4 regions of the Glaciecola sp. SC05 genome follow, and region 1 is predicted to be linked to each of the others. Evidence: predicted binding sites of a transcription regulator. Region 1 holds the regulator's gene; each other region holds the start of a gene.
The links. Region 1 encodes FNR, which switches genes on or off when oxygen is low (the NO sensors DNR and NnrR bind a similar motif). Its sites were predicted from a motif close to TTGATCTAGATCAA; they were not measured.

Region 1 (4,904 bases):
ATACGATGGAGTAGGTGTCCTCTTCCACTATTTCAAAATCTACGCCTAGTTCACTTAAATAATTAGGCAAAATGTGCTCCGGGAAGCCCGGTTGCTTTTGGTCTAAATTGACCGCAATAATCGAAAACTGAATGGGAGCAATACGCTGCAGATAAAGCAGTATGTCGAGCATAGTGTAACTGTCTTTGCCGCCTGACAAGCAAACCATGATGCGGTCACCGTCTTCAATCATATTGAAATCGGCGATGGCTTTGCCCACTTCACGACGAAGCCGCTTTTGCAGTTTATTAAAATTGTATGTAGCTTTTGGCTTAACTGACATAGTCTGTGCTTTATCCGTATTAAAAACATTGAGTAAAATGAAAACGCCGCAAGTATACGAAATTTGCGGCGTTTTTTCATCTACTGCATGCGTGAATATTGCGCGCAAATCGATAGAAAGCTAGTCAGCGTGGTCAAATATCCAATTCATTGAACCTGCGGCTTTATCACTAGCGTGTCACAGTTGACTCTATCTATAATATGTTCCGCAGTATTGCCTAACAGGGCTGCTGAAATTCCTCTGCGGCCAACTGAACCCAAAACTAGTAACTCTGCATCGAGCTTATCACAAAGGCCGGGCACAACATCTTCAGGTAAGCCTTCGCTAACATGTATATTTTGATCTGGTAATTTGTGCAGTTTGGCAATTGCCTTCACTTCTTTCTCATGTTTTGCTTGGATATCAAGGTTGTATGCCTGAGCGTTAAAACTTGGTACCTCTATCGCAACATGCATAGGTGCGCCGGCAAAAGTGTTGGCTAAATGTAAGCTACCCTTTACCAGTTGTGATAAATCTGCGCTGATCTGAGTGACTCGCTCACTTAATAGATTATGCACTTTGTCATTTGTATCTATGCTGATAGCAGCCACTATGTTGCCGTTTTCAGGCCAGTCGTGGTTTTTAACCATCAATACATTCATGGGGCTGAAGCGCAGCAGATGCCAATCATTCGGAGTAAATATTTTTTGAGCGATTTTATTGTGTTCTTTGCAACTTTTTACAATTAAATCACAGTGTTCGTGAGTTGCGGTATCAATGATCCCGCGATATAGCGATTTATGCCAAACTGATTTAATCTCTACATTCACCGCCCCACATTTGTTTATATACTGATTCATGGCCTTAACTTGACCATTCATCAATGCGGCCTTCATATCCACGCGTTGGTCAGTGCTCAGAAAGTTCGTCATATCGTAGGTTTCATCATAAATACAGCTGACTAACAGAATATTTGCATGCAGTTTATTGGCTAGGAAACAGGCTCTGTCAAAAGCCGGTTGAACATCATGATAGGGGTCAAATACCACTAAAATTCGTGAACAGTTAAACATATGTGCTCTCCACTGATGGTTATAGCTCTAGGGTTTGTTGATCTTAGTATAAAACACAATAAAAAAGGTGGTCAGCATCTGCATGCCGCCACCTTGTGTTAGATCAATGAAGGGTTAAAAAGTTAATTAGATGCCGAAAAAGACATTTCACTTTCAGGCATACGCTGCCTGACACCATCAAAATCCACTATGCTAATGAGTTTGCCATCTACTTTAATTAAACCCTCTTTTTGAAAGCGGGTGAGCAAGCGACTTATAGTTTCGACGGTTAAACCCAAATAATTGCCAATTTCGTTACGGGTCATCGATAGATTAAACTGTTTGGCTGAGTAACCGCGTTCGTCAAAGCGTTTCGATAAATCGTTAATGAAATGCAACAAGCGCTCTTCAGCGCTGCGTTTACTTAACAGCATCATCAGATCATGGTCGTGTTTGATTTCAGCACTCATGAAACGCATGATTTGTTTACGTAATGCAGGGTAACGCTCAGATACTGCGTCTAATGTGTCGTAGGGCAATTCACACACCATCGCCGTTTCAAGAGCTTGGGAGTAGCTTTGATGCATATTGTCTTTTAAAGCATCAAAACCGATAATGTCGCCGGGAAAATGAAAGCCCGTAATTTGTTCAACGCCGTCTTTATCACTAATGTATGACTTAAATGAGCCAGAACGCACTGCATATAGGGAATGAAAGACCTGACCAGCTTTGACAAGTTTGTCGTGCTTATGAAGAGGGCGCTTACGTTCGATAATATCGTCAAGGCTTTCTAATTCAGTCTTGCTTAGACTTACCGGTAAACAAAGGTGGCTAAAACTGCAACTTTGGCAGTGGATGGAGAGCTCGGCACTATTGCCCATCGCTACACTCCTTATAAATATTTAGATCATGTTATACCTTGAATTATTGGCAAAATCAAAACAAATGCGAAAAGAATTAGACTAATGGCTATAATATTTCTCGTTAACTTATGTTGCAGTAATGGCACTAAAAAGCTGGCTCCCAGGCTTGTAGCAATCAGCGCTGGAAAGGTGCCTAGTCCAAATAGCAGCATAAACAACGCACCGTTTAATGCGCTTCCCGAAGCTAATGACCAAGTTAATGCGGTGTAAACTAGCCCACAGGGAAGCCAGCCCCAAACCATGCCGTAAGCGAGGGCATAGCCCGGATGTTTAAAAGGTAACAGCTTTTTTGACAGTGGCTGTATTTTACGCCACAGATGACCGCCGATCCGCTCAAAATACGACAAACCTTTCCACCAGTTACTAATATAAAGAGCTAGAAGAATCAAAAACGACGCACTGACCAAGGTTAGAATAGGTAAAGTCGTAGTCATACTGCTACTGGCGATAGCCCCTAGATAACCTGTGAATGCGCCAGCCACGCTATAGGACAAAATCCGGCCGACATTGTAGGCAACAATATAGAAACTCGGTGATGCTTGTTTAGGGATTGCAAACGTAAATGCGCTTGCTATGCCTCCGCACATGCCGATGCAATGAACACCGCCAGCTAAGCCCATCAAAAATGCTGATAGCAGGCCAATTTCAGTCATTTGACTCAGTAGACTTGAGGGTATTCTGTTTTTGGGGTTTTGCTGCTATGTCTGCTCCGCTGGAGGCTTGGCCTTGCTCTGGCTCTGCTTTTACAGCCACATCAACATCAGATTTTTTAATGTCGTCATCAAATAAGATGCTGTAGCCCTGACGTTCTAGATCGTCAAATTGATTGGATTTTACCGCCCAAAAAAACACTCCAATTGCAATAGATACAATAATGATGGCCAGTGGGATTAAAACAAATATGATACTCATCGCAGTATTATCGCATTAAACGAGTGGAATTATATACCACTATTATTGAACTTAAGGACATCCCTAAAGCTGCCTGCCAAGGAGTTAATACGCCCATAACGGCAAATGGTAACACTGATATGTTATAGCCGAGCGCCCACGCAATGTTCTGTTTGATTTTTCGTTTAGTCCGCGCTGCCATCGTCAGCACGTCATTAAGCGCGGTTAACTTGGTATTGAGCAAGACAATATCGGCGGCATTCTTGGCTAAATCAGATGCATTGCCTACCGCAATAGATACGTCAGCGGCGGCCAATACAGGTGCATCATTAATGCCGTCACCAAGCATTATCATCGACTTACCTAGTGCCTGTTGCTGTTTAATATAGGCGAGTTTCGCTTCGGGTGGACAGGCGCCAATGGCATTGGGAATATTGAGCTGCTCTGCAATATGACTGACATTCACCTGTGCATCACCACTTAGAATACTCAAATTGAACTGTTTAATGTTAGCTAATACTTGTTTCACGTCGTCTTTTATTGTGTCAGTAAGCCAAAAGGCCGCAACAACTTGATGCTCGATAGCCAGCAACACATTCGCGCCCTCCCATTCAGACGTATCTTGTTGACCAGTTTGGCTCAGTACAAACTTTTTAGACCCTATATAACATTGATGAGCGTTGACTGTAGCCGATATTCCTTTGCCAATTTCTATCTGATACTGCTCGATATTGAAACCAAACTCAGCAAAGGGTTCGGTAAATGCTTTAGCTATTGGATGCTCCGAGCGAGTTTCTAAAAAACTGGCTAAAGCCAATAAGTAATTATGAGGGGGATTGTTAGACTTACCTTCGCCACCTAGCGGCGGATTGATGCGCTTAGGCGAAGTGGAGAGCCACTGTTGGCTAATAGAAAATGCGCCTTGTGTAAGGGTGCCTGTTTTATCAAACACAATATCGGTGGCATGCGTGACTTGTTCTAGCGCGTCGGAGCGTTTTAGCAATATTCCTAATTTATTAAGTTTTGCCATTGCACAGGTCAAAGCAGATGGGGTGGCTAATCCTAAGGCACATGGACAAGTCGCAATCAATACTGAAATCGTAATCCAAAATGCATGCGGGTCGTTTTGTGACCACCAATACCAATAGGTTAGGGCGCTTACTAGCAGCACTACACTAACAAAATATCGAGACAGTTTATCGGCGATAAGGGCAATTTTGGGCTTACTGCCCATGGCCGCTTCTTGTAAACGCAGTATTTGATTCATCATCGCGTATTTGAGACTGCTTGTGACCTCAATAGTAATACTGCCCTGTTGATTCACAGAGCCGGCAAACACTTTATCGTTTGCGCGCTTACGTACTGGCTCAAATTCGCCAGTCAGCATAGACTCGTCGGCAGTTGAACTGCCCTCTAATACGATCCCATCAATCGGGATAGATTCGCCGGCCTTGACCAACACTTTATCGCCGGTAGCTAGTTGTTTTGCTAATACGGTGACCCATTCGGAGTTTTCCCAGCGCGCGGCTGTTACCGGAATTAGTTTTAACATATTTGACGATATTTCTGAGGCTCGATGGCGCGCACGATGCTCCAAATAGCGACTGATCAGTAAGAAAAATACAAACATGCAGATTGATTCGAAATACACTTCACCGGTATTTTTATTGACCGCTAATACTCCGGCTATATAAGTAGCAACAATGGCAATGGTAATCGGAACGTCCATGTTCACGC
Region 2 (4,904 bases), on a different contig from region 1:
TACACATCCCCATCGGCATCTTTGGCGTAGCTTTCTTGCATGTATCCCATTGGAATACCGTTTAGGCTAACTTTAAATAGAGACTCGAAGAACTCGGGGTTTTGCTGGTTTGCAGTAAAGGCTTTGACAAATGATTCGAAGACTTGTCTAAAGCTATCGCGATAGCCAATTTCGTTATGCATACAAATTTGCAGACTTTGGTCGGTTTTTGCTGACATAGCCTTGAGCACGCCAGATAATTTCTCACTGCCTTCGCCTAGGCTATATAGAGTGTCTAATGCCAAAAATGGGGTGTCACCAATTACGCCAGTATTGAGATAGTAGTTATTTTTACTGGTGAGCGCTTTGTCGTATATACTTGCCGCGCCAGATAAACCAAAGTCAATTACGGAATATAAAGACGTGGCTGGCCCATCGAATTCGCTAAATACATAACACTCTACCGGAGCGGGCGTACCGATATCTATGGTGTAATACCAAGTGCCGTCGCTATCATCAGCAAGCGTATAAGCCCCGATGACTTCTGCATCCACATTAAACTGCTCAAGCTTAAGTTGTGAAGTTTTATCCAGCTTAACTTCTCGAGCAATAGACTCTTGAAACCACTCTGGAAAATCTTTTAGATTGACAAAATCAACAGCATTGGCACTTAGCGCTAATGCAAAACTCATTAATACAGCAATAAATAGGCGGTAAAGCATATGGATTCGTTCCTTGAAAATTAAAAAATGGCTGGAAGCATGTTAATCGTTTTTTTTTAATTTTCCAGCAGAACCGCTCAAATAAAATGCTAATCGTTAGCGCAAAGATATTTACAGCACTGTGTAGCAGGCCTAAGCGAACGGCTCTGTAAAGCCTTAGATCACCCTGGAATATCGAGTCTGATGCAGTGGCTTATCGAGATATTGATCGAAACTCATGCATATGTTGCGCACGATCAGTCGGCCTCTCGCATGAATTTGAATGTCAGTGTCGCTGTGGGTGACCAACTTGTCATCAATAAAAGGCTTCAGATTTGCAAGACTGCTAGCAAAGTAATCATCAAAGTCGATGTTATATTGATGGGCGAATGCGTCTTTATTTATGCCAAAGTTACACATTAAACCGTGGATCAATGCACGGCGTATTTCGTCATCTGCGGTGAGTGCGATGCCTTTTACTTTCGGGCTTTGGCCGGCATCGATCGCGCGGTAGTAGTCTTTTAAATCTTTATGATTTTGTACATATACGTTTTTGATACAGCTAATCGCAGATACCCCAAGACCTAAGGTGCAATTTGCTTGGCTTGTGGTATAGCCTTGAAAGTTTCTAAATAAACGTTGCGCATTTTTTGCCTTGCTCAGTTCGTCTTCAGGCTTGGCAAAATGGTCCATACCGATAAACTCATAACCTTGCTCCGTTAGCTGGCTAATCGCCTGTCTAAATAAGCCAAATTTAGCCTCAGCATTTGGTAAGTAGTCATCTTTAATTTTACGTTGTGCGGCGAATAACTGTGGCATGTGCGCATAGCTAAATAAGGATATGCGGTCGGGCGACATTAACTGCATTTCATCTAATGTGTTCTGAAAACTGGCTTCAGTTTGATGCGGCAAGCCGTAAATCAAATCAAGATTAATTGACGCAAAGCCTGCCGCTCGGGCGCGGCTAATTAAATCTCTAATAAACTGTGTGCTTTGCACACGATTAATGCTCTGCTGTACTTTATTGTCAATATCTTGAACACCAATGCTTAAGCGGCTAAAGCCTAAGGATGCTAATTCATCGGCGTAATCTAGCTTAATTTCTCTTGGGTCGACCTCAATGCTCATTTCTACACTGTCGTTAAAATGAAAGACATCTTTTGTGGCTTGCAGCAGTCTGCTTAACTGTTGTTTATTCAAAAAACTTGGCGTGCCGCCGCCCAAATGAAGGCTGTCAACGCTGCAGCCGCTTGCTAGTTTTGCTTGTTGCTGTATTTCTTTAATCAAATAATCTAAATAAATATCGGCTTTGTGAGCGTGACGAGTAACAATTTTATTGCAGCCACAGTAATAGCAAAGCGAATGGCAAAAAGGAATGTGCATGTAAAGAGATAGTTTATTGGCATCTGTGGTGCGTGAAAGTGTCGATAGAGCATTGCTGAGAAGACTGCAGTTTTCTAGGGGTTCAAATGCGATTGCAGTAGGATAGGAGGTATATCTTGGTCCCGCAGTATTGTATTTTTGCATGACCTTTTGGTCAAAGTAATGATTAATTGAATCTGGCACGCTATACACTCTGAGCTTTAATATGTGCAAGCATTCTATGGAATGCGCCAATAGATAACTTTGATCTCGATTAAGCTTTTCGTATTTTTAAGATGAATGCTTCATTATCAACACAATCAATTACACTTAGTGACTAAAAACCATTAACCTGAATTTAACAATAAGTCGAAATAGTACAATATGGCAGAACTCTTTTTAGTCAGGCACGGGCAAGCGTCTTTTGGCAGCGCAAATTACGACAAGTTAAGTGAGCTGGGTCATCAGCAGAGCCAGCACCTGGGCGATTACTTTGCGTCACGCGGCATTGTCTTTGACCGAACCATTACCGGCGACATGGTGCGTCACAGAGAAACGGCTCAAGGTATTGTCGGCTCTCTTGACAGCGCAGAGATTGACACGGGGTGGAATGAATTTGATTTTAATGCCGTGGTTAGCGCCTATTTATCGGTTCATCCAGAACAGCAGCCAGCAAAAGGTGCTCCGCGCAGTGATTGGTATCGAGTACTCAAGTTAGCCATGCTTGCATGGTCTGAAGAAAAACTGCCTGATCTCGATGAAGATTGGCAAGGTTTTGAGACCCGCGTTCACAATGCCGCTCAGGCCGTTTTTAAATCATCCGACAAAAAAGTGTTGGTAGTCAGCTCCGGTGGTGCAATCGCCGTGTGCTTTATGCAGATGCTAGGTCTGCAAATTCAAAAAGCCATCGACTTCAATTTACAAATCAAGAATACCAGTGTGCATCATGTGTTCTTTAATAAAAACAGTGCACAGCTAAGCAGTTTTAATAATGTACCCCATTTAGATCACCCAGAGCGACAGCATCTGATTACGTATAGTTAATATAAGGTCAATTCCCATGAATTTTGATTACAGCGAAAAAACCCTAGGCCTGCTTGAGCGCCTAAACACTTTTATGGATGAAAATGTATATCCAGTTGAGCAGCAATATCATGACATGGTAGCCCATAACCCGAATATGTGGCGCACGCCAGAATTAATGGCAGACCTAAAAGCCAAAGCGCAAGCGGCCGGTTTATGGAACTTGTTTTTGCCCAGTGAATACCTCCCCTTAGGAGCCGGTTTAAGCAACCTTGAATACGCGCCTTTATGTGAAGAGATGGGCAAAGTCATGTTCAGCGGTGAAATATTTAACTGCAGCGCGCCTGACACGGGCAATATGGAAGTGCTCGCAAAATATGGTAGTGAGGCACAAAAGCAACAGTGGTTAATGCCATTACTAGCCGGAGAGATTCGTTCAGGTTTTGCGATGACAGAGCCTGAAGTCGCTTCATCTGATGCGACCAATATTGAAACATCGATCAGCAAAGACGGTGATGAATATGTGATCAACGGTCGCAAATGGTATACCAGCGGCGCGATGAATGAGAACTGTAAAATACTGATCGTGATGGGCAAAACAGATACCTCGGCCGCTCGCCATGAGCAACAGTCACAAATTCTTGTTCCTTTGGATACTAAAGGTGTCACGGTAGTTAGACCGATGTCGGCGATGGGCTATTTAGACGAGCCAATCGGACATGCGGAAGTATTGTTTGAAAACGTGCGTGTACCCGCAGAGAATTTAATTTTAGGCGAAGGTCGTGGGTTTGAAATCGCCCAAGGACGCCTTGGTCCGGGTCGTATACATCATTGTATGCGCCTAATTGGCTGTGCACAAAGAGCACTAGATTTAGCGTGTGTGCGTGTTGAGCAACGCATTGCCTTTGGTCAGCCCTTATCTAAACAGCAAAGCGTCAGAGAAAGCATCGCGCAGATGTACTGCAAAATAGAGCAGGCGCGCTTGCTCACATTGAAAGCAGCTGACCAGATGGATAGATACGGCAATAAAGTCGCTAAAAACATCATCGCTGCAATCAAAATTGTTGCGCCTAAAATGGCTTGTGACGTCATTGATGAAGCAATTCAGCTGCATGGCGCGGAGGGTACATCGCAAGACTCGATATTGTCTGCAACGTATGCATACGCCCGTACGATCAGATTAGCCGATGGTCCAGATCAAGTGCACATGATGCAGCTAGGCCGTAATCTTATCCAAGCAAAAAAAGCGCAATAGAACATTGATAAAGGATTCGTAAATGAAAGCAATTGTTTGTCATGAGTTTGCACAAGTTGCAGACTTAAAATATGAAGAGGTCGCTGACCCTGTAATAAGTGCTTCTGAAGTGCTTATTGATGTGGCAGCCGCCGGCGTGAATTTTCCCGACAGTTTGTTAGTGCAAGGTCTCTATCAATTTAAACCTGACTTACCGTTTATTCCGGGCACTGAAGTTGCCGGGACGGTCAGTGCAGTGGGTGCGGATGTAAAGCATCTCAAAGTAGGTATGCGGGTCTTAGGTATTTGTCGTTTAGGCGGTTATGCTGAAAAAGTCGCTATTCCAGCAGCGCAAGTGATGCCGATCCCCGATAGCATTCCCTTAGAGGAAGCGGCGGGATTGGTTACCGCACATGCTACCGCCCACCATGCATTAAAACAAAGAGCGCAAATCCAAGCGGGCGAGACCCTATTGGTAACAGGGGCTGCCGGTGGTACGGGCTTAGCGGCCGTACAAATTGGTAAGCAAATGGGAGCAATCGTCATTGCTGCCTGTTCGACTGATGAAAAGTGCGAAATTGCAAAACAAAATGGTGCGGACATCA
Region 3 (4,904 bases), on a different contig from region 1:
GTCGCTCCCCTATTTGATAAGGAAGTAGAAGGCTTTGGCGAACTTTTCAGGCATTTGAGCTATCAAGAAATTGGAACCTCGACCATTCAATCCCGCGCAATATCTGGCTTAGCCAATAACACAGTAATTTTTTGTGTGCCGGGGTCGACGGGTGCATGCAAAACAGCGTGGAACGGCATTATTAAGCAGCAGCTAGATGGTGCACAAGGACCTTGCAACTTTGTTCCCCATCTAAAGCGTGTCGATATTGCTGCCAAATCAGATGCTAATGATTCAAGTCAATTTCAGCAGCAGCTTTGTAGCTCCCGCTCATGAGTACATCCACAATCGGCAGTGCTAACCTAACTCACGTGGATGAGCATGGCGCGGCTAATATGGTGGATGTTTCAGGCAAACAAGAGACAAGAAGAGAGGCAACAGCAATCGGCGCTATCTCGATGAGCGCTGAGACACTGTTAAAAGTGCAGCAGAACAAAATGGCAAAGGGAGATGTGTTAAGCACCGCTAGGATAGCCGGCATACAGGCGAGTAAGAATTGTGCCAACTTAATTCCACTGTGCCATCCATTGATGTTGAGTAAAGTTAGTATCGATTTTGAAATGGATGAACAACATAATGAAATTCGCGTGTTATGTCATTGCAAATTAGATGGGGTAACAGGCGTTGAAATGGAAGCGTTAACGGGGGTGTCGGTTGCGCTATTGACTCTATTTGATATGTGTAAGGCGGCAGATCCAAGCATGATCATCTATGCTATAAGAGTGTTAGAAAAATCAGGCGGTAAGTCTGGCGTCTGGAGGCGAGAAAATGATCCAAATTAAATTTTTTGCAAGTCTACGAGAACGTCTTGGTGTAGCGTCTCTGAATTTTGAGTACTCAGGTCAAAGGACTGTCAGTGACCTGCTTCGTGAATTATTAGAAAAAAGCGAGCAGTGGAGCGTATTAAAAGAAAATGATGTGCTCATAGCAGTAAATCAAACGCTTTGTGGTGCAGATGCGCGCATAAATGACGGGGATGAAATTGCGTTTTTCCCTCCGGTAACGGGTGGATAATTATGATACGCGTCCAGCAAGAGGATTTTGAGCACTGTGTTGAGTATCAAGCACTTCGGGATAATGCGGACAGTGATGGCGCTATCGTAACGTTCACCGGTTTGGTGAGAGAGTTCAATCCTCAAGGTGCGGTATCGAGTGTTGTCATTGAACATTACCCTGGTATGACCGAAAAGTCGCTGATGAAAATCTGCTCAGCTGCAAGAAAGCGCTGGGAGCTCGGTCATATTCGCTTGATTCATCGAGTGGGGCAGCTTGAGGCAACCGAACAAATTGTGTTTGTTGGTGTGACCTCAAAACATAGAAAGAATGCGTTTGAAGCGACAGAATTTATTATGGATTACCTAAAAACCAATGCGCCTTTATGGAAGCAGGAAGGCACATCAACAGGTCTGAAATGGGTGGAAACTAAATCCAGTGATCATCAAGCGATAAAGCGTTGGTTTGAGCCCCATTCATCATTATAAAACCTGTTTTCTATCGTCGTATTTTTTGTTGTATGTCCTTATCGCATAAGCGATGACATTAGCACTTGCCTCTAGCGCGCTCTGCGTCCCTTTATTGTTTTAAAATCCCTAAGTCATTGGCGTCTCGGCTTTGTGGGAAAACCCACCATTTAATCGCATTTTAAGAGGTGAAACTTTGATCCAGATCATACTACATGTTGTGTTTGAGGAGTATAAAAACACTACATATAGTGTTTTGGAGTGTTAATGTTTAACTCTTTCGAGCCCCAGGTTTTATTTCAAGAAGTCCCAGATCATATTAGCTTGTGCTTTACCATTACTGGTTGCCCTTTACGTTGTAAAGGCTGTCATAGCAAAGATACTTGGCCAAGCACTGCAGGTACCCATCTGAGTGATGAACGCTTTAACCGTTACCTAACTCAGTACTCTCAATATGTGAGCTGTGTGCTGTTTTTTGGCGGAGAATGGTGCTTAGAAGCACTATGTTCAAAACTAAAAAAAGCACGTGAAAGCGGCATGAGTACCTGTTTATATACGGGTCTTAACGACGTACCCGACACACTTAAAAGTTTACTTACTTATATAAAAACAGGTCCATATATTCGCACGCTAGGTGGACTTGAAAACCCCAACACTAATCAGCGCTTTATAGAGCTTGCAAATGGGCAAGTACTAAACATTAAATTTCAGGAGTCTTCACTCAATGCTACCACTTAATCAAGAACACATTAATCATAAGCTAGATTTCATTGCTAACTATCTAGGAGCCGACAATGCCGCCGATGGCGCGACTTTAGACGCAAACGCTAACGTAACGAGTAAAAATATTGCTACTTTAGAAGCTGAGCTTATGAAAGACTTCTTTATTCAAGTTAATCGTGCGTCGGTCAAACAAAAAATACAAACGCTTTTTGGCGCCCCGTTGGCCAAAGAATATGAGCGACAAATTCGTCAACATGAAATATATGTGCATGACGAAACGAGCTTAAAACCCTATTGTGCATCTATTACCATGTATCCGTTCTTGTTAGATGGCTTAACCAAACTTGGCGGCGAATCGAAAGCCCCACAGCATCTGTCATCATTTTGTGGCAGCTTTGTGAACTTAGTTTTTGCCATTAGTGCACAATTTGCTGGCGCCATTGCGACAGTAGAGTTTTTAATGTACTTCGATTATTTTGCGCGCAAAGATCTTGGCAGCGAGTATCTGACCACGCATAAAAAAGAAATAGAAAATCATCTACAACATGTGGTCTATGCGATTAACCAGCCCGCAGCCGCCAGAGGTTACCAAAGCGTATTTTGGAATATATCCTTATACGACAAGTATTACTTTGACGCCATGTTTGGAGGTTTTGTGTTTCCTGATATGACCGCTCCTAAGTGGCAAAGTATCGAAAAACTTCAAGGCTTTTTTGTTGACTGGTTTACCCAAGAAAGGAGCAAAGCTATTTTGACATTTCCAGTCGTTACCGCTGCGATGCTGACGGAAAATGGAGCAGTTAAAGATGCAGGCTTTGCGCAAATGTGCGCTCGCTCAATGAGTCAAGGCGCGTCATTTTTTGTGTATCAATCTGACAGCCCAGACTCTCTGGCATCATGTTGTCGCTTGCGTAATGAAATTTCAGACAATACCTTTTCATACAGTTTAGGTGCCGGTGGCGTTTCTACAGGCTCGATTAATGTCATTACCATGAATATGAATCGACTTATTCAAAAAGGTATGGACATTAAAAAGACGGTTGAGAATATTCAAAAGTATCAAGTTGCTTATCGCGCGCTCGTTGAGGAGTATTTAACAGCAGGCGCGCTTTCTGTGTATAGCGCGGGTTTCATCGATTTAAAAAAACAGTATCTTACCATTGGCATAAATGGCATGGTCGAGGCCGCCGAATTTTTAGGCATTCGAGTCGATAATAATAGCGACTATAAGCACTTTGTTCAGCAACATTTAAGAACTATTTACGACGCCAATAAGCGCGCTAACAAAGAATATGGATATATGTTCAACACTGAGTTTGTGCCGGCGGAAAACCTTGGTGTAAAAAATGCCAAATGGGATCGAGAAGATGGATTTTGGGTCACGCGAGACTGTTATAACTCATATTTTTATGCCGTTGAAAATGCGGGTATTAATCATCTCGATAAATTTTTCATGCATGGGCATGAAATGACGCGCTATCTCGATGGTGGATCTGCGCTTCATGTCAATTTAGAAGAAACCTTAACAGAAAAAAACGCGCTGCGGATTTTAAACATCGCAGCTCAAGCGGGTTGTAACTACTTTTGCATTAACGTAAAAATTACAATATGCAATGAGTGCGAGCATATCGATAAACGTACTTTATCTGCTTGTAGCGCATGTAATTCAAAAGATATTGATTATGGCACGCGTGTAATTGGCTACTTAAAGCGAGTCTCTGCATTTAGTAAAGGTAGGCGAGATGAGCATGATATACGCCACTATCATCGACAAACTAAGGAGTATAGTGCATCACCTGACGAGGCACATGAGGTTTAGTAAGGTTAAATTGCGCTCGGCTTGGACCAAATAAATCCTAACACGGCCAATATGATGCTTATTACAAATCCTTTAACCCAATAGTTGTTAATCATATAAATCAGTGGGTAGGAGATCATGATAAGCATTAAAACGCTCGCAATGCATTTGGTCTTGAGCCGTATTACGTGATTAGTGTGCCAATCGCTTATCACTGGACCAAAATACGTATTGTTCATTAGCATCTGGTGAACCCGATCAGAGCTTTGTGAAAAAAAGTAGGCTGCTAACAATAAAAATGGCGTAGTGGGGACTAAGGGTAAAGCTACGCCGATAACAGCTAGCGCGAAAAATAACCAGCCTAAACATAAGAGGAACCCGCGCCGCATTAGGCTACTTGACGAGAGTGCTAAAAGGTAAAATGTTTACCGATTCACCCTCTGACACTGCGTCGCGCACATTTTCTAGCACCGCATAACAATTGCTATCGCTAAAACCAGAGAGTACTCCTGAACTTTGGGAAACACTAGGCGTGACGCAAAGCTCTCCCGAGTCGTCGGCATAGTAATATGCTCTTTGATAGTCTGTCCTGCCTGGGCGCTTTTTCATGGCACTTTTTGCCACAGCTTTCAGTGGCACTGCCACCGGGCTTGATTCTCCAGCCAAATAAGCAAGTGCGGGGGCGGCAATTTGATCAAAAGTAACAGCCGATGAAACCGGGTTGCCCGGTAAACCAAAAAAGATGCTGTCGCTTAAGCGGCCAAATGCTAAAGGCTTGCCCGGTTTTATTGCAAGCTTCCAAAAATCAATCTGGCCGTACTCTTCCAAGATTTCTCTTGTGTAGTCAGCCTCGCCAACAGAAACGCCGCCACTGGTTATGACGC
Region 4 (4,904 bases), on a different contig from region 1:
TTTTAGCGGCCTTTTTAGGCAACTTGCGCGCTGCGATTGCGGTGTCTCTCATATTGCCATTTTCGGCGGTATGTACATTCTTACTCATGCATCAATTTAACATGTCGGCCAATCTTATGAGTTTGGGCGGTTTGGTTATTGCGATTGGTATGCTGGTAGACGCTTCGGTAGTGGTGGTTGAAAATACCGTCAACGGTTTAAAGCAAAACCCAAATATGCCTAAACTGCATCTTATTTTTAGGGCCTGCAAAGATGTGGCAGTGCCGGTGGTATCGGGCACCATTATCGTGATCATCGTGTTTATGCCGCTGCTCACTCTCGATGGCCTAGAGGGCAAGCTATTTAAGCCAGTGGCTATAACTATTGTGTTTGCCATGCTGTCTTCGCTGGTTTTATCCTTAACGCTTATTCCCGCGGTGGCATCTTTTTTACTTAGCCCTGAAGGAAACAGCGAGCCAAAATTTGTGATGTGGCTGCAAAACCGCTACGAAACCTTAGTTCGTTCTGTGGTCAGCGCGCCTAAGGTAGTCATTGTTGCCACACTCTGTGTCTTAGGTTTAAGCGCGGTGTTGTCTTTGTTTTTGGGGAAGACCTTTATGCCGGTATTGAACGAGGGCGACATTATCGTACAGGTCGAAAAGTCTCCGAGTATCACTTTGCAGGCTTCAACTTTATTGGATATTCAAATCGAAAATGCTTTGCTGGCAAACATTCCTGAAATAAAACAGATTGTTTCTCGGGTAGGCTCTGATGAAATAGGCTTAGATCCGATGAGTCTAAATGAAACCGACATTTTCATGGAGCTGCAGCCTAAAAGCACCTGGCGATTTGCAGACAAACAGGCTCTGATTGACGAAATAAGAATGGTAATGCAAGGCTTTACTGGTGTTAATTTTGGTTTTACTCAGCCCATTCAAATGCGCGTATCTGAAATGCTTACCGGCAGTACCGGTGATGTCTCAATTAAAATCTTTGGAAATAATATCGACAGTTTAGCAAGCCTAGCCCAAGAAATTAGTGAGTTAGGTAAGTCGATAGAAGGTGCGGTAGATGTGAATACCGCGGTTACTGAGGGCGGAGATTATTTAAGTATTCGTTTGCATCCTAACATCGCAGCGCGTTTTCAAATGAACATTGAACAGCTTTCAACATTTGTACAGTCTCAGCTAGAGACGGTGCAGGTTTCTCAGTTTATTGAAGGTAAAAAAATCACGCCAATCGTTTTAGGGCGTAATGTTTTGAATCCTGAAATGCCGGCAAGCATCGCAGATTTACAGCAACTCAATGTGCTCATGCCTGATGCAAGCGTATTGGTCCTGAGCGACATTGCAGATATTGGCATGAAGAGTGGACCTATTATGATTGAGCGGGAAAATGGCAACCGCTTTGCTGTAGTGACCAGTAACGTAGAAGGTCGCGACATCGTAGGTTTTGTAGATGAACTTAGGCTATTGGTATCTGAAAACATCTCGCTGCCGTTGGGCTATACCATCACCTACGGCGGGGAGTTTGAAAATCAGCAAAGAGCCTCAACCAATTTACTCATTGTGGTGCCTATTTCTTTGCTGCTTATTTTGCTGATTTTGTTTACCACATTCGGCTCATTTAAAACCGCCGGTCTTATTTTGATGAATATTCCCTTTGCAGCCATGGGCGGGGTGATTGCGCTTTACCTGAGCGGCGAGTTTTTATCAGTGCCCGCCACCGTTGGCTTTATTGCCTTGCTGGGTGTCGCCGTGCTAAACGGCGTGGTAATGGTGAGCTACTTTGAGCAATTAAAACTTGAACTAAATAATGTGATAGAGCGTGTGGTGCTAGGAGGCAAAAAACGCCTGCGTCCGGTGCTGATGACCGCCACTACCGCCATGTTTGGATTGGCGCCGCTGGCCTTAGCTACTGGCCCCGGCGCGGAGATCCAAAAACCCCTTGCGATTGTGGTAATTGGCGGCTTGTTTACTTCAACCTTTACCACCTTATTCCTTATCCCTGTATTCTACATTTGGCTGGAAAAACGACATGACAAGTAACACACATAATTTACTGGTACTGATGGTGCCAGAAGCCATTAAAGATAAGGTGGTTGATACCTTAATCGCCCAGCCCAGTCTGAGCGGTTTTAGTTTGTCGAAAATTCAGGGCTTTAGCGCTAAAAACAACCACTTTAATATTCAAGAGCAAGTAGAGGGTTATAAAGATCTTTATCGCTTTGAGGTCTTACATGAAATACAGCAAACCGAAGCCTTAATAGCGCTGGTAAAAACATCCTTTAAGGAGCTAAAGTTTCGGTTTTGGGTAACACCTGTATTGTATGCCGGCTGATATTTTGTGCATTAACATTGTTGACTCAAATCAAATCAGCTTGGCTAAAAGCCTAGTAGTATATAAGCAAGTTAACATCTAATAGATATTGTTAAAACAAAAGACAACGACAAAAAGGGGTGAAATATGCTTGCTTATCAAAAAATACTCATCGCATTAGACGTGTTTGCGGTTTATCAACCGGTATTGGAAAGAGGATTGCAGTTAGCCAATAAAGACGCTGAGGTTTCATTGATTCATGCGACCCTCCCGCATGTCTATTTTGAGCCCTATGGCGCGGCTTTTGAAACAGATTTCGTGGATAATATTAACAAGCAATCACGCGAAAAGTTACAGCAGATAGCAAAAGATCATGGCATTCCTGCCGAGCGTGCTTATTCATTGCTTGGCTATGCATCCGATGAAATTCAAAAACAGGCTGAAAAAATTCATGCTGATGTAATTGTGATTGGCACCCACGGGCGAAGCGGTTTGAAGCTGCTTTTAGGCTCTACCGCAAACGCAGTTTTACATGGCGTAAAGCAGGACGTGCTAGCGGTTAAAATTTAGTTGTTTTCTATGTGAGTCAGCTTTACCAAATAACATCACTTGTATGGGTATCCAGAAATTCCATGCTGCCTGCATTATAAGAATAGCGCCGTGCTTGCGAACAATATAATCACCTGCCAGTGAACCAGTAGCCCCAACACGAAGGCTATAGGTCTCACGCAAATTCTATCGCTCGGCTGCAAGCCATTTTAGGCCCTACACAATTGACATATATGGCGAATTTAAATGACACATATGACAATAACCATTAATTAGAGCCAATAAATTGCTAACTTTTAGTCTAAAAAGAAGAGTGTACTGGCACTTTAATCTATAAAAAATACTGTTCAAGCATTTGTTTTTTTCATGTTTAAAAAACAAATACTTAATTTAAAACAGTTAGTTACTGATAATTCGTGATTGCCATTTTGTTTTTTATCACAGCAAATGACTTATCAAAAATAAACCCCGAGTCTTTTCATTCAATTGCGCTGCTACATATGGATCGATTTGTGCAATATCACCTACGTGTCGTGCTGCAAAGCTTGCTCTTTGCTCAATGTATGAGTGACGTCATTGGCCTGTTTTGGATGCGCATCGAATATTATTCATTTTAAAAGTAGGTATAAACATGGACTTAGATCCGCTTATATTATCCCGAATTCAGTTCGCGTTTGTGGTCTGTTTTCACGCTATCTTTCCGGTCTTTACCATTGGTTTGGCGAGCACTATCGCTGGTTTTGAAACGCTACATTTTAAAACCGGTAATCCAATTTGGCAGAAGCTGTCTAAATTTTGGATTCAGGTGTTTGCAGTGGTCTTTGGTATTGGTGTGGTGTCGGGCATTGTCATGTCCTTTCAATTTGGTACGAATTGGAGCAACTTTTCTTACGCAACGGCAAATTTTTTAGGGCCGGTGCTAAGCTATGAAGTGATCACCGCGTTCTTCTTAGAAGCCGCCTTTTTAGGTGTGCTGCTATTTGGCCGTGACAAAGTCCCTCAGGGTGTGCATTTGTTTGCGGCAATCATGGTTGCAACGGGGACTTTCATTTCATCGTTCTGGATATTGTCTGCTAACTCACTGATGCAAACACCTCAAGGCCTTGAGCTCATCGATGGTATGTATTATGTGCGCTCGTGGACAGAAGCCTTGTTTACCCCGTCATTTGGTTACCGTTTTGCGCATATGGCATTGGCATCGTTTTTAACTGCTGCCCTTGTAGTTGCTGGTGTCAGTGCCTGGTTTATTCTTCAAAAGCGTGAGCTCGAAGCAAACCGAAAAGCACTCTCGGTCGCACTTTGGTTTTTATTGGTGTTAGCACCGACTCAAGCCGTAATTGGTGACTTTCATGGTTTAAACACACTACAGCATCAGCCCATGAAAGTGGCAGCGATGGAAGGTAATTGGGAGACTTCTACGGGTGTGCCGCTGCTATTGTTTGCTATTCCCGACAAAGAAGCCCAAACCAATCACTTTGAAGTGAAAATCCCTAAATTGGCTAGTTATGTGTTAACCCACGACTGGGACGGCGAAGTGCCGGGGCTAAAAGATGTGCCAATAGAAGAACAGCCGCCAGTATTCATTGTGTTTTGGTCATTTCGAATCATGGTGGGTTTAGGATTGTTGATGATTGCATTTGCCATCTGGGGCTTATTGTTGCGTCCTAAAGGTCGCTATTACCAATCAACGCGCTTTTTAAATGGTTTACGCTTAATGAGTCTAAGCCCCTTCATTGCAGTACTTGCCGGTTGGGTGGTGACCGAAGCGGGGCGAGCACCTTGGTTAATTTACGGTCAAATGACGCATGCTCAGGGCTTAACCCCTTCGCTTACGGGCGGCATGGCGCTGTTTACTTTAATTGGCTATATCGTGGTGTATGCGCTGGTGTTTAGTGCGGGCGTTTATTACTTGCTACAGGTATTTAAAGGTGGCTTAGAAAAAGCCAACGAAGCGCCTGAAATGGAAGAGATTGAGCGGCCCAAGAGACCGTTTTCAGCGGCGCGTGCTGCGATTGATGGGGAGCAATAATCATGGAACAACATTTTGATTTGACGGT

Region 2: the regulator FNR is predicted to act here: its motif matches at 2,307-2,320, upstream of hemN (oxygen-independent coproporphyrinogen III oxidase).
Region 3: the regulator FNR is predicted to act here: its motif matches at 1,696-1,709, upstream of nrdG (anaerobic ribonucleoside-triphosphate reductase activating protein).
Region 4: the regulator FNR is predicted to act here: its motif matches at 2,340-2,353, upstream of AB9H30_RS06625 (universal stress protein).

What each region holds. Positions count from the first base shown of each region.
Region 1 is NZ_JBGIYY010000002.1:190,959-195,862, forward strand. It holds gene ttcA (tRNA 2-thiocytidine(32) synthetase TtcA) at 1-322, opposite strand, end outside; gene uspE (universal stress protein UspE) at 469-1,374, opposite strand; gene fnr (fumarate/nitrate reduction transcriptional regulator Fnr) at 1,497-2,234, opposite strand; gene AB9H30_RS02685 (sulfite exporter TauE/SafE family protein) at 2,261-2,929, opposite strand; gene ccoS (cbb3-type cytochrome oxidase assembly protein CcoS) at 2,922-3,188, opposite strand; gene AB9H30_RS02695 (heavy metal translocating P-type ATPase) at 3,196-4,904, opposite strand, start outside.
Region 2 is NZ_JBGIYY010000009.1:20,203-25,106, forward strand. It holds gene AB9H30_RS09700 (hypothetical protein) at 1-701, opposite strand, end outside; gene hemN (oxygen-independent coproporphyrinogen III oxidase) at 858-2,246, opposite strand; gene AB9H30_RS09710 (histidine phosphatase family protein) at 2,427-3,086, shown strand; gene AB9H30_RS09715 (acyl-CoA dehydrogenase family protein) at 3,103-4,320, shown strand; gene AB9H30_RS09720 (NADPH:quinone oxidoreductase family protein) at 4,343-4,904, shown strand, end outside.
Region 3 is NZ_JBGIYY010000010.1:30,997-35,900, reverse strand. It holds gene moaB (molybdenum cofactor biosynthesis protein B) at 1-315, shown strand, start outside; gene moaC (cyclic pyranopterin monophosphate synthase MoaC) at 312-821, shown strand; gene moaD (molybdopterin converting factor subunit 1) at 808-1,053, shown strand; gene moaE (molybdopterin synthase catalytic subunit MoaE) at 1,056-1,520, shown strand; gene nrdG (anaerobic ribonucleoside-triphosphate reductase activating protein) at 1,767-2,237, shown strand; gene nrdD (anaerobic ribonucleoside-triphosphate reductase) at 2,224-4,041, shown strand; gene AB9H30_RS10650 (YbaN family protein) at 4,047-4,409, opposite strand; gene glp (gephyrin-like molybdotransferase Glp) at 4,414-4,904, opposite strand, start outside.
Region 4 is NZ_JBGIYY010000005.1:168,227-173,130, forward strand. It holds gene AB9H30_RS06615 (efflux RND transporter permease subunit) at 1-2,027, shown strand, start outside; gene AB9H30_RS06620 (DUF3240 family protein) at 2,017-2,319, shown strand; gene AB9H30_RS06625 (universal stress protein) at 2,446-2,868, shown strand; gene AB9H30_RS06630 (cytochrome ubiquinol oxidase subunit I) at 3,479-4,876, shown strand; gene cydB (cytochrome d ubiquinol oxidase subunit II) at 4,879-4,904, shown strand, end outside.